4 regions of the Geodermatophilus sp. SYSU D00663 genome follow, and region 1 is predicted to be linked to each of the others. Evidence: riboswitches for the same ligand, from Rfam matches in the RefSeq annotation. Region 1 holds a riboswitch; each other region holds the start of a gene.
What was found. A riboswitch is a leader RNA that binds a small molecule or an ion and turns the genes downstream of it on or off. The one in region 1 is predicted to bind cyclic di-AMP.
Positions count from the first base shown of each region.

Region 1 (3,196 bases):
CTGCCCGCATGACGGAGGCGTTCCCCGAGGACTGGCAGCGCGCCCTGGTCGTCGCCGCCCACCCCGACGACGTGGAGTACGGCTGCGCGGCCGCCGTCGCGGCGTGGACGGCGGCCGGGCGCGACGTCCGGTACGTGATGGCCACCAGCGGCGAGGCCGGCATCGCCGGGCTGCCGCCGGAGGCCGCCGGGCCGCTGCGCGAGCGCGAGCAGCGGGCCGCGGCCGCGGTGGTCGGCGTGTCGGTGGTCGAGTTCCTCGGCCACCCCGACGGGCGGCTGACCGAGGGGCTGGACCTGCGGCGGGCGGTCGCGGCGGCGATCCGGCGGCACCGCCCCGACCTCGTGGTCACGCTGCACTTCGGCGACACGTGGACGCCGCCGGGCGCCCCGCTCGGCTACTGGAACAGCGCCGACCACCGGGTGCTGGGCCGGGCGGTGGTCGACGCCGTCGGCGACGCGGCCAACGAGTGGATCTTCGCCGAGCTCGCCGACCCGGAGCCCTGGCGCGGGGTGCGCTGGACCGCCGTCTCCACGCCGGTGGGGGTCACGCACACCGTCGACGTGACCGACGTCGTCGACCGGGCGGTGGCCTCGCTGGCCGAGCACCGCCGCTACCTGCAGGCGCTGTCGGCCGACCCGGTCGAGGAGCAGGCACGGCGACAGGTCGACACGGCGACCCCGGTCGTCGACGGCCGGCGGGTGGCCGGCTTCGCGCTGTACGCCGGCTGAGGCGGACGCGGCCCCGGGGTGCGCCCGGGGCCGCGTCCGGGCCGGTCAGGGGTTGAAGCTCACGTGGACGTGGTCCATGTGGTTGGCGGTGGGGGACCCGCGGTCCTCCATCGCCCGCCAGCCGGAGCTCCCGATCACGAAGATCCGCTGCTTCCAGATGACGTAGTCGACGCCCATGCGCGCGGCGTTGTCGAGGACGTACTGGGCGACGGCGTTCCCCTTGGCGGAGTCGGCGTAGACCATGAAGTCCGCGGCGAGCTGCTGGGTGGGGGAGTGCCCGGGGCGGGTGAGCACGGTGGACACCCCGCACTGCTGCACGACCTCGGCGACGACGGGGCGGACGTGCGCCGCCCAGGCGCTGTAGGAGGTCGAGGAGGCGGTCGGCGCGCCGGTGAGGTTCGTGGACACCGCCGCGGGGGCGGCGGGGGCGGCTGCCGGTGCGGCCGCGGGGGCGGCGGGGGCCGCGGGCGCGGGCGCCGCGGCTCCTCCCCGGTCCTGGGACCAGCCGTTCGACCCGTCCCGGCGGGGGCCGTCCCAGTCGGCCTGGGCCACCGACTGGCCGCTGAGGCCGAAGGCGACGGCGAGGGCGCCGGCCGTGAGGGTCCGGCGGATCGTGCGCTTGCTGTTCGAGGGCATGACGAGGAGAGCTCCTGACGTCGGTTCCGCGTGGCGCCGTCCGTGGCTCGGCGGTCACCCGTCGCGTGGGGGGACCTGCGGGACGGGCCGGGACGCGGCCGGGCGGCGGGCGGCTGCTGGAGGGCAGGCCGACGCGAGGCCGGTCGTTTCCGGTCCGTGGAGGCGCGGCGACCGGCGGAGGTGGGCGGGTCGCGGCGCTCGTCGCAGAGTGCGGGGCACGCCGGGGCAGGCGCCGTCGGCGCACCCCGTGGTGGTTCTCCGTTCTCCCGTGGCCGCCTACCGGGTCAGCTGACGGGTTCGGGCGGGGAACTGCGCCCTACCCCCTCCCGGGTCCGGGAGGTGGGACTCACCCCGGTGGTGCGGTGGGTCCCCGGCTCACGGCCACCGCGGTGGCCGCGACTCGGCGGCACCCGGCTCGGTTCCCCCGGTGGAGGACGTGACGACCGGCCGGACGGAGCCACCGTAGGAGCGTCCGCGGGAGCCCGCAGCGCGGACTGAGCAGTTCCGCTGAGGGGGTCCGTAGACTGGTCGGCACGACGGACGAGTCGGCCGGGCGGTCGCGTCGGCGGGGGAGACCCCGTCGCCGAGGAACGTCCGGGCTCCACAGGGCAGGGTGGTCGCTAACGGCGACCCGGGGTGACCCGCGGGACAGTGCCACAGAGAACAGACCGCCAGCAGTCCGCTGCTGGTGAGGGTGAAACGGTGGTGTAAGAGACCACCAGCGCACCGGGTGACCGGTGCGGCTCGGTAAACCCCACCCGGAGCAAGGTCGAGAAGGGGCGGTGGCCGGGCGACCGGACACCGTCCTGCGCAGGCGTTCGAGGGCTGCCCGCCCGAGCCTGCGGGTGGACCGCTCGAGCCCGCCGGCAACGGCGGGCCTAGATGGATGACCGCCCATCGGGAGGCCGCGAGGCGCCCGAGGACAGAACCCGGCGTACAGGCCGACTCGTCCGTCGCCCGCCGTGACCTGCGGGTCTGCGGTCAGGGCGCGGCGCCGGTCCGCGCGGGGTCCGCCGCTCGGCCGGGAACGGGGTCGGCGGCGGCCCTCGGCCGGTCGCCGGAGCCGGGCCAGAGGTGGCTGACGTCGGTCGGTCACGGCGATCGTCGGCCGAGGTCGGCTCGCCCTCTTCCCGGCTGCGGCTGCTGACGACGATCGGCTCCGGGATGATCCGGCTCGCGTCACGCGGCCCCTGCGACCCGGCGGCGTGGACGTCGAGCGGCCGGACGACGAGGCGGCGACCCGTCCCACGGGGCGCTGTGCCGGTCGTCGTCCCTCCTCGTACGCGGCATCCGCTCGGCGCGGTGGTCGACCGGCCCTGGGTGTGGTCCGACCGGTCAGTTCTCCGTGCCGTGTCGGTCCGTACGCCGAACACCGACCCACGGGAGGCCACGCGATGCGGAGACTGACCTTCGCCATGAACCTGAGCCTGGACGGCTACGTCGCCGCGCCCGGCGACGACCTCGGCTGGAGCGTGCCGAGCGACGAGCTGTTCCAGTGGTGGTCCGACCGGGTGGAGGCCACGGGCCTGGCGCTGTACGGGCGCAGACTGTGGGAGACGATGAGCTCCCACTGGCCGACCGCCGACCGGCAGCCCGGCGCCACACCGGCGCAGATCGAGTACGCCCGCCGTTGGCGGGACATGCCGAAGGTGGTGTTCTCCTCGACGGCCAGCGCGGTCGACGGGAACGCCCGCCTGGTCACCGGCGACGCCGTCACCGAGATCACCCGGCTCAAGGCCGGGGACGGCGGTCCCATGGACGTCGGTGGCGCCACCCTCGCCGCGGCGGCCATGCGGGCCGGGCTGATCGACGAGTACGCGCTCGTCACCCAC
Region 1 is NZ_JBJGZT010000012.1:90,857-94,052, forward strand. It holds gene ACI79Z_RS11450 (PIG-L deacetylase family protein) at 9-728, shown strand; gene ACI79Z_RS11455 (hypothetical protein) at 774-1,364, opposite strand; cyclic di-AMP (ydaO/yuaA leader) riboswitch at 1,623-1,780, opposite strand; RNA gene rnpB (RNase P RNA component class A) at 1,906-2,317, shown strand; gene ACI79Z_RS11465 (dihydrofolate reductase family protein) at 2,759-3,196, shown strand, end outside.

Region 2 (3,196 bases), on a different contig from region 1:
GCATGACCGGAACGGTAGGTCAGGCGCGGACGGGCGCCGCCAGCCGCCCGGTGCGCCCGGCCCAGCGCTCGAACACCACGGTGACCAGCGGCGGGATCGAGGCGGCCAGCGCGAGCAGCGTCGTCCACCGGGACCAGCCGAGCACCCGCGCGGCGACCAGCGCCACGACCCCGTAGGCGATGAACACCGCGCCGTGGACCGGCCCGAACACCTGGACGCCGGCCTCCGAGGTCTCCGGCACGTACTTGACGTACATGCCGGCCAGCAGGCCGATCCAGGAGAGGGCCTCGGCGACGGCGACGACGCGGAAGGCCAGGGCGACGGTGCGGGGGTTCATCGGTGCGCGGTCCTCGGGTCGGGGGCGGTTCCGGAGGGTCAACGCGGCAGCGGGCGCCGGCGTCCCGGTCGCGGGGTGTGAGGTGCGTGGCAGGGTCGGGTCGTGCGGGGTCCGGCGCGGCGGGGGTCCCGTCCGGTCCTGCTGCGCCGGCTGGCCGACCTGCGGCCGGACCCGGTGGCCGCGGCGCTGCCCCGGCTGGAGCGCGACCCGCGTCAGCCGATGCGGCGGGCGCCGGCGTAGCCGCCCATCGCGTCGATGCTGGCGACCTTGACGACGTCGCCCGACGTCGGCGCGTGCACCATCTGGCCGTTGCCGATGTAGATGCCGACGTGGCTCACCGGGCTGTAGAAGAAGACCAGGTCACCGGGCTGCAGGTTCGCGCGGGAGACCGCGGTGCCCATCGTCGACTGCATCCTGCTGGAGTGCGGGAGGCTGATCCCCGCGGCGCGGAAGGCGTACTGGGTGAGGCCGGAGCAGTCGAACGAGCTCGGGCCGGCGGCCGCCCACACGTAGGGCTTGCCGCGCTGGGCCATGGCGGTGGCGACGACGGTCCCGGCGACGCCGCTGGGCGGCGCGGCCGCCGCGGCCGGCTCCTCGGCGGAGGAGGACGCGGAGGACGACGCGGTGTCCTCGCGCTCCTCGTCGCGGCTGGCGCGGGAGTCCTCGGCGGCGTGCGCCGCGGCGGCGGCCTCGAGGGCGGCGCGCCGCTCCTCGGCGCTCAGCCGGGCGTAGTCGGTCTGGTAGGCGGCGATCTGCGCCTCGAGGTCGGCCTGCTGGGCGGCGACGGCGTCGTACTGGCGCTGCGCCTCGGCGGCGGCCGCGGCGGCGGCGGCCTGCGCGGCGGTGGCGGTCTCGGTGGCGGCCGCGGCCTGGCCGAGCAGCTCGCCCTGGTAACCGGCGACGCCCTGCAGCAGGGTGACGCGGTTGACGAACTCGTCGGCGTCCTCGCTGGTCATGAGCGCCTGCAGCGAGCCCATGCTGTCGCCGGTGTAGGCCGACCGGGCGATCCCGATCACCTGCTGCCGCGCGGTGTCCACGGCGGCCTGGGCGGCGGCCAGCTGCGCGGCGGCGGCGTCGGCGGCGGCCTGCTGGGCGGCGAGCGCCTCGCGGGCCTCGTTGAACTGCTCGGTGACGGCCTCGAGCTCGTGGCCCCGGGCGGCGACCAGCTGCGCGGCCTCGGCGGCCGACGTCGGCTCCTCCGCCCGGGCCGGCGCCGGGACGGCCCCCAGCCCGAGACCGATGCCGAGGGCGCCGACGAGCGCGAGGGCGGCGCGGCGGCCGCGGCCGGTCGCGGGCGTGCCGGGGACGGACGTGCGCAGGGACGCCACGCGGCGGTCTCTCCTTCTCCCAGGCCGCCTACCGGGTTAGCTGACGGGTTCGGGCGTGGAGTCGCCCGGCGCGTGCGGACACGCGCTACACCCCAGGACTGCGATGGGTCCCCGGCCCGGTCTCCGCTGCGGGAGGACCGGCTCGACGGCGTCCACGGGGTGTCACCCGGACTGGTGACGGAGCGCCCCGTTGGACACACTCAGCGTAAGGTCCGTGACCGGCGTGTGACAATCACCCCGGTGTAATTACATCAGTCACGAACGGTGACCGGGCGACTCCGGGAGGTTCCCGACCCCCGCCGGTTTGCGCGGCCGTGGGGACGTGTACCGATTGCTGCATGTCCTCTTCCACGCGGATGCGCCTGGCCCGGCCGCTCGTCGTGCTCGCCCTGCTCGGCTCCCTGGTCGCCTGTGGCGACAACACCGACTTCTCCCGCGGCCCGACCAACTGCGACTCCGCCGGCGGCAACGCCAGCAACGAGAACGACGCCAGTTGCCAGGAGACCGGCCAGAACCCGGGCAACGACGCCCCCACCACCGACGACGCGAGCACCGACGACTGAGCGCCGTCCGGTCCCCGGCGGGCGCCGGGCCGCCGGGACTGGTGGCATGGGCGGGTGAGCCCGGCACGCAGGTGGACGGCGGCCCGGTTGCGGGTCGAGACGCGCGCGCTGCTGGCCGGTGCCCGGCGCCTGCTGCGCGGCCGTGACCTCGCGCTGATCGGCGCGGGCCTGACCTTCTACGCCGGCATCGCGGTGGTGCCGCTGGTGCTGGTCTCCGTCCGGCTGACCGCGCTGGCCACCTCGGCCGGGGAGGTCCGCGCGCGCAGCGAGCGGCTGGCCGAGCTGCTGCCGGAGTCACTGGGCGCGCCGGACGCGGTGGCCCGGCTGGTCGACGCCGGCGTCCGGCTGGACCTGCTGGGGTTCGCGCTGGCGCTGCTGCCGCTGTCGCTGTACGGCGAGGGGCTGCGGCGGGCGCTGATGCGGTTCAGCCAGCGGCGGGAGAACCTCACCGGCTGGCGGGGCCGGCTGCTCACGCTGCCCCTGGTCGTGGTGACGCCCCTGCTGCTGTACCCGCTGCTGCTGGCCGCCACGGCCATGGCCGACCTGGCCCGCGAGGACGGCGCCGGGCCCCTGATCGGGCGGTTCGCCGTCGGCTACTACTCGGTGCTGTTCGTGCTGACCGTGCCCATCCTCTGGGGCTACGGCGTGGTGGCCGGCGGCCGGCGCCGGTGGGGCGCGCTGGTCAGCGGCGCGCTGTTCACCGCGGCCTGCCTGTCCGGCTTCCTGCAGGGCTTCGTGCTGTTCCTGTCGCTGCCCCTGGACCTCGGCGCGCCCTTCGGCGGCCTGGTGGTCGTCGGTGCGGTGGTCGCCATCGGCCTGTGGCTGTTCCTGCTGCACCTGGTCCTGCTGGCCGGGTGGCTGCTCACCCAGTCCCTCGACGCGCGGCTGGGGCGGCGTCAGGCCGTCGGCCGCCAGGGGGAGCCGGGCGGCGGGGCCTCCGTGGCGGGCGCGGCGGGCGGGGGCGGCGG
Region 2 is NZ_JBJGZT010000019.1:72,180-75,375, forward strand. It holds gene ACI79Z_RS15625 (serine hydrolase domain-containing protein) at 1-4, opposite strand, end outside; gene ACI79Z_RS15630 (DUF3817 domain-containing protein) at 20-337, opposite strand; gene ACI79Z_RS15635 (hypothetical protein) at 440-577, shown strand; gene ACI79Z_RS15640 (C40 family peptidase) at 550-1,665, opposite strand; cyclic di-AMP (ydaO/yuaA leader) riboswitch at 1,677-1,809, opposite strand; gene ACI79Z_RS15645 (hypothetical protein) at 2,004-2,228, shown strand; partial or broken gene ACI79Z_RS15650 (YhjD/YihY/BrkB family envelope integrity protein) at 2,283-3,098, shown strand; gene ACI79Z_RS15655 (transglycosylase domain-containing protein) at 3,125-3,196, opposite strand, start outside.
Region 2: it holds a riboswitch for cyclic di-AMP, as region 1 does, so the genes downstream of both, ACI79Z_RS15640 (C40 family peptidase) here and ACI79Z_RS11455 (hypothetical protein) in region 1, are expected to answer to the same signal.

Region 3 (3,196 bases), on a different contig from region 1:
CGGCGGCGAGGGCCTCGGCGCGGCGGACGACCTCGGCGGGCAGCCCGGCGTCGTCGGTGACCGGGGAGGCGCCGCCGGGCGGGGTGGGCAGCGGCGTCCAGGGCGTCCGGAGCGCGATGACGAGGACGAGCGCCGCGCCGAGCACGAGCGCGACCAGCAGCGCGGCCCGGCGGGAGCCGGTGCGGTCTGGCCGGGTGGCCTCGGGGCCGGGGCGGGTGCTCGTCCCGCCCGCCCTGCCCACCCGGCCGATCCTAGGCGCGCGCCGGTGCCGCACCGTGCGCTCCCCCGGCGGACGCCGAGGGCCGGCGACCCGTCCGGGTCACCGGCCCTCGGCCTCGCGACGTGCTGGAACGGCCTCCCTGCAGGGGCCCGCCGGGAGCTCGCGAGCGGTGGGGGCGGGGAGGTCCTCCGTCAGGCGATGCGGCGCATGGCGGTGATGCCGCCCATCGAGTCGACCGACACGACCTTCACCGGCTGCCCCGACGTGGAGGCGTGCACCATCTGGCCGTTGCCGATGTACATCGAGACGTGGCTGACCGGGCTGTAGTAGAAGATCAGGTCACCCGGCTGCAGGTCCGCCCGCGAGACGGCGGTGCCCATGCGCGACTGCATGCTGCTGGAGTGCGGGAGGCTGATGCCGGCCGCGGCGTAGGCGTACTGGGTCAGGCCCGAGCAGTCGAAGGCGTTCGGCCCGCCGGCGCCCCACACGTAGGGGTCGCCCACCTGGGCCAGCGCCGTCTGCACCGCGGTCTGCGCGGCACCGCTGCCGCCGCTGCCCGCCGACGGCGCCGGGGCCGGAGCGGGGGCCGCGGCCCGCGTGCCCGCGGTGGCCGGCGCGCTCTCCCCACCCGCGCCGCCGTCGGCGCCGGGCCCGGCCTGCGCGCCGGCGGCCAGGCCGGCCTCCTGCGCGGCGAGCGCCGCCTGCCGCTGCGCCTCGGTGAGCGCGGCGAACTGCGCCTGGTATTCCGCGATGTCGCCCTGGAGCTGCGCCTCCTGGGCGCTCAGGTCGTCGAGGGTGCGCTGCGCCTCGGTCTCGGCGGCCTCGGCGTCGGCCTGCGCCTGCCGGGCGGCGGCGGCCGCCTCGTTCACCTGGTCGAGGACCGAGGTGGTGTGGTCGGCGATCTGGCCGAGGGTGGCCAGCGAGGCGACGAAGTCCTCGGCCGAGTCGCTGGTCATCAGCAGGTCGAGCCCGGCGAAGCCGTCGCCGTTGCCGGCGGTGTAGGCGCTGCGGGCCACCTCGCGGATCCGGCCGTCGAGGTCCTGCAGCCGGTCCTGCGCCTCGGCGGCGGCCCGGTCGGCCTCGTCGGCGGCGGCCTGCTGCTGGGCGAGGACCTCGCGGGCCTCGTTGACCTGCTCGGTGACGACCTCGAGCCGGTGACCGGCCTCGGCGGCGAGCTGGGCGGCCTGCTCCGGGGTGCCGGCCCGCTCGGGGTCGGCGGCCGCGGTGCCGGACAGCAGGGTGAGGGTCAGCGCGGCGGTGGTGCCGACCAGGGTGACCCGGCCGAGGCGGCGGGCCTGCGACGGGCGGTGCGGGCCGGCGATCCGGGTGGTGGGTGTGGACTTCTCGCGTGCATGCCCCAGGGCAGGGCGGGGGGTCGCCACGGGCGGCGGCTCTCCGTTTCTTCCTCAGCAACCGCCTACCGAGTTAGCTGACGGGTTCGGGCTGGGAAGACGTGCCCTATCTCCGCGCCCCGGTCGGGACCGGCGCGCGCGAGAACTCACCCCAGTGCTGCGGTGGGTCCCCGGCTCACCTCGCGCACCTCCGGGAGGGCGTCCGGTGACTCGGCGGTGTCGGCCGAGGTCACCCTGCGTCGGGTGACGACCACCCGGCCGGACGGCGCCACAGTACGGACGTGATGCAGTTGTGACAAACGGGGGGTGCGGGAACTGTGAGGACACACACGGTCAGCAGCCGCGCCACTCCGGTGCGTACCTGATCGGGTGTCCGCGCCGGTCAGCCCGTGCGCCGGCGCCCGTCCCGCGACGGCCGGTGCCGCAGGGGCGGCACCAGGCCGCCCTCGGCCAGCGCCCGCACGGCCCGCCGCTCGACGTCGTCGAGCTCCACGACCACGCCCGGGCGCGGCAGTGCGCCGTCCGCCGTCCGGGCCGCCGGGACGGGGGGCACCGGCAGCAGCACGGGGCCGGTGTCCCGCTCCGCGGGCGGGGCGCCCAGCAGGGCGGTGACGACGCAGTCGGCGCAGCCGGCGCCGCGCGCGGTGCACGAGTCGCAGTCGATGAGCATGGCCGTGTCCCTCCGGTGCCCCGGCCGCGCCGCCCGGTGCCGGGCCGCGGTCGGGACGGGTCTCCCTGTCGGTCGACCAGCACGCTAGGGACGGCCACCGACAGTCCCGGCTCAGCCGCCCGCGTACTCCCAGTGCCAGGGCTCCTCGCGGCCGTTGCCCGGGTCGGCCCAGGTCGGGTGCAGCCACCCGAACCGGCCGGCGTTGGCGACCATCCACGCGTACTGCGGCGTGCCGAAGCCGTCGATGCCGCCGCACAGGTCGACCGCCAGCCCCCAGCCGTGGTTGCTGGTGCCCGGGACCGCGGCCAGCGCCGGCTTCTCCCCGTACAGGCGGACCTGGCCGGCGTAGGTGCGGTAGGAGTCGGTGATGCAGATCGGCTGCCCGAACGCCGACGCGAACGCCGCGCTCATCGCCCGCCAGGCCGCCGCGGCGTCGCAGCGCAGCGAGTGGCCGCCCACCCCGATCGGGCACAGCGCGCTCGGCGGGATGAGGCCGTTGGGGTAGCCGCCCCAGGCCCGGGCGCCGTCGAAGCTCGGCGGGTAGACGGTGTTGCCGCACTCGACCCGCAGGGCTCCGCCGACCGGACCGGGGGCGGGCACCTCCGGCCGCGGGCCGAGGCTCGGCCGCCCGACGTGGACCACCTGGTCGGCCGGCAGCCGGCGGACGACGACGGCGCCGGCCCGCGCGTCGGCGGCGAGCACGGTCTGCGCGTCCAGCGCGATGCCGACGTGCCCCAGGCCCGCCTCAGGGGTCCCGAGGAAGACCAGGTCGCCGGGCAGGACGTCGGCCGGGTCGACGGGCGTGGTGACCGCGAACAGGCCGGCCTGGTCGGCGGGCAGGTCGATGCCCGCGTCGCGGTAGACGGTGGAGACCAGCGAGCCGCAGTCCCAGGAGTCCGGGCCGGCCGTCCCCGGCGCGTAGGGCCGGCCCAGGGCGTCCATGGCCGCGGTGAC
Region 3 is NZ_JBJGZT010000020.1:9,569-12,764, reverse strand. It holds gene ACI79Z_RS15805 (M48 family metalloprotease) at 1-241, opposite strand, end outside; gene ACI79Z_RS15800 (C40 family peptidase) at 412-1,602, opposite strand; cyclic di-AMP (ydaO/yuaA leader) riboswitch at 1,619-1,798, opposite strand; gene ACI79Z_RS15795 (hypothetical protein) at 1,955-2,242, opposite strand; gene ACI79Z_RS15790 (D-alanyl-D-alanine carboxypeptidase family protein) at 2,354-3,196, opposite strand, start outside.
Region 3: it holds a riboswitch for cyclic di-AMP, as region 1 does, so the genes downstream of both, ACI79Z_RS15800 (C40 family peptidase) here and ACI79Z_RS11455 (hypothetical protein) in region 1, are expected to answer to the same signal.

Region 4 (3,196 bases), on a different contig from region 1:
GCGGGCGGCCGGCACCACCGGCTACGACGCGCTGGCCGAGGTCGACGACGTCCTGGTCGACCCGGCCGGCGAGGCGGCGCTGACCGCGCTGGACACCGAGCTGTCCGGCCGGGCGGTCGACTACGGGCAGCTGGTGCACGACTGCAAGCGCGAGGTGACCGACGGGATCCTCGGCTCCGAGGTCGCCCGGCTGGTGCGCGTCATCGGCGAGCTGCCGGGCGTCGACGTGGAGACGGAGAAGGAGGCGCTGGCCGAGCTGCTGGCCTCCTTCTCCGTCTACCGCACCTACCTGCCCGACGGCCGCGAGCACCTCGACGCCGCCGTGGGCGACGTCCGCGACCGCCGTCCCGACCTGGTCGCCGCGGTCGACGCGCTGCACCCGGTCCTGGCGCAGGCCGGCACCGAGGCGGCCACCCGGTTCGAGCAGACCAGCGGCCCGGTGATGGCCAAGGGCGTCGAGGACAGCGCCTACTACCGGTGGGCGCGGTTCGTGGTGCTCAACGAGGTCGGCGGCGACCCGGCGCGCTTCGGCAGCACCCCGGAGGAGTTCCACGAGGCGCAGGCGCGGCGGCTGGAGCGCAAGCCGGAGTCGATGACGACGCTCACCACGCACGACACCAAGCGCAGCGAGGACACCCGGGCGCGCCTGGCCGTCCTCGCCGAGGTGCCGACGGAGTGGGCGGACCTGGTCCGCGGCTGGCTGTCCCGCCACCCGCTGCCCGACCGGCCGCTGGCGCACCTGGTGTGGCAGAACCTGGTCGGCGCGTGGCCGCTGTCCCGCGAGCGGGCGCACGCCTACGCGGAGAAGGCGGCCCGGGAGGCCGGGCAGTCGACGACGTGGACCGACGTCGACGAGGCGTTCGAGGCGCAGCTGCACGCGATGGTCGACGCCGCCTACGACGACGAGGCCACGAACCGCGAGATCGAGGCCTTCGTCGCGCGGATCGGCCCGGCGGGCCGGTCCAACGGGCTGGCGCAGAAGCTGCTGCAGCTGACGATGCCCGGCGTCCCGGACGTCTACCAGGGCACCGAGCTGTGGGACCACTCGCTCGTCGACCCCGACAACCGCCGCCCGGTCGACTACGACGAGCGGCGCGCGCTGCTGGCCCGGCTCGACGGCGGGGAGGTGCCGGAGGTCGACGACACCGGCGCGGCCAAGCTGCTCGTCGTGTCGCGGGCGCTGCGGCTGCGGCGGGACTCCCCGGAGCTGTTCACCGGCTACACCCCCGTGGCGGCCACCGGGTCCGCCGCGCAGCACGTCGTCGCCTTCGACCGTGGGTCCGGGGAGCAGGGCGGCGCGGTGACCGTGGCGACCCGGCTGCCGGTGGCGCTGGCCGCCACCGGCTGGGGCGACACCGCGCTGACGCTGCCGACCGGTGCGTGGCGCGACGTGCTCACCGGCACGCGGGTCGTCTCCGACGCCGGCGGAGCGCCCGTCGGCGAGCTGCTGGCCCGGCTGCCGGTGGCCCTGCTCGTCCGGGACTGAGACGGAGGTCACGGCGGCGCCTGCCGGCGCCGCCGTGACCTGCGGCCCCTGCCGGCGATCTCGTGCGCGCCGCCCGGCACGGGCCGGGCGACACGCCGTGACGGGTGGTGCCGGTGTGCCGTCTCGTGATGCTCCCGTTACCTTTGCGACCGCACGCGGGCCAACCGACTGCCGCGTGCCGGAGCCGGTCCGCCGAACCCCGTCCGCCGGGCTCCGTTCCTCGAGCACAGCCAGGACGGGGGTGGGGGACCCACTTCGGCGCCTGCACCGCGGTCACGGGGGGACCGGACGCAGCGCCTCGGGGTGAAGCCGCACGCCGTGCGGCCGGGGCACCGATCGCTCCGAACCCGACAGCTCACCTCGCAGGCGGCGGATCGGAGATCCCCCATGCGCACGTCCACGTCCCTGCTCCGCCGTGCCCTCGTGACGACCGGCGTGGCCGCGGCCGCGATCGGCGTCACCGCCGGCCCGGCCTCGGCCGCCGCTCCCAACGACTGGGACGCCGTCGCCCAGTGCGAGTCCAGCGGCAACTGGAGCATCAACACCGGCAACGGCTACTACGGCGGCCTGCAGTTCAGCCAGTCCACCTGGGCGGCCTTCGGCGGCACCGAGTACGCCGCGCGCGCCGACCTGGCCACCAAGGCGCAGCAGATCGCCGTCGCCGAGCGCACGCTCGACGTCCAGGGCCCGGGCGCCTGGCCCACCTGCGGCAAGGGCCTGGACCCGGGCGCCCCGGAGGCCGGCTCGCCGGCCGCCGCGCCCGCCGCCGCACCCGCGCCGGCCGAGCCGGACACGGCCGCCCGGGCCGGGGAGTCCGCCGCCGGGGCGTCCGGCGGCTCGTACACCGTGCGGTCCGGCGACACGCTGGGCACGATCGCCCGGGACCAGGGCGTCGAGGGCGGCTGGAAGGCCCTCTGGTCGGCCAACAGCGGCACCGTCAGCAACCCGGACGTCATCCACGTCGGGCAGGTCCTGCAGCTGCCGTGACCCGAGGCGGCAGCCGGGGGACCCGCTCCCCCGGCTGCCGCTCGCGGTTGACCGCGCCCGCAGCGGGCAAGAGGGACCGGTCAGCCGCACTACCGCTGGGAGGCCCCCGCATGTCCGCACCCGTCGAGTTCGCCGTCTGGGCGCCCGTGCCCGAGCGTGTGCGCCTGCAGGTCGACGGCACGGTGCACGACATGCGCCGCGACGACGACGGCTGGTGGCGGGCCGAGGTCGAGGCCGGCCCGGAGTCCGACTACGGCTACCTGCTCGGCGACGACGACACGCCGCGCCCCGACCCGCGCTCGCGTCGCCAGCCCGACGGCGTGCACGGCCTGTCCCGCCGGTTCGACCCGTCGGCGTACGCCTGGGGCGACACCGCCTGGACCGGGCGCCCGCTCGCCGGCGGCGTCGTCTACGAGCTGCACGTCGGCACGTTCACGCCCGAGGGCACCCTCGACTCGGCCATCGACCGGCTGGGCCACCTCGCCGACCTCGGCGTCGACTTCGTCGAGCTGCTGCCGGTCAACGGCTTCGACGGCACGCACAACTGGGGCTACGACGGCGTCCTCTGGTACACGGTGCAGGAGAGCTACGGCGGCCCCGCGGCCTACCAGCGGTTCGTCGACGCCTGCCACCAGCGCGGGATCGGCGTCATCCAGGACGTCGTCTACAACCACGTGGGCCCGTCGGGGAACTACCTGCCCCTGTTCATGCCGATCTTCTCGG
Region 4 is NZ_JBJGZT010000030.1:25,656-28,851, reverse strand. It holds gene treY (malto-oligosyltrehalose synthase) at 1-1,486, shown strand, start outside; cyclic di-AMP (ydaO/yuaA leader) riboswitch at 1,736-1,870, shown strand; gene ACI79Z_RS19725 (transglycosylase family protein) at 1,874-2,473, shown strand; gene treZ (malto-oligosyltrehalose trehalohydrolase) at 2,584-3,196, shown strand, end outside.
Region 4: it holds a riboswitch for cyclic di-AMP, as region 1 does, so the genes downstream of both, ACI79Z_RS19725 (transglycosylase family protein) here and ACI79Z_RS11455 (hypothetical protein) in region 1, are expected to answer to the same signal.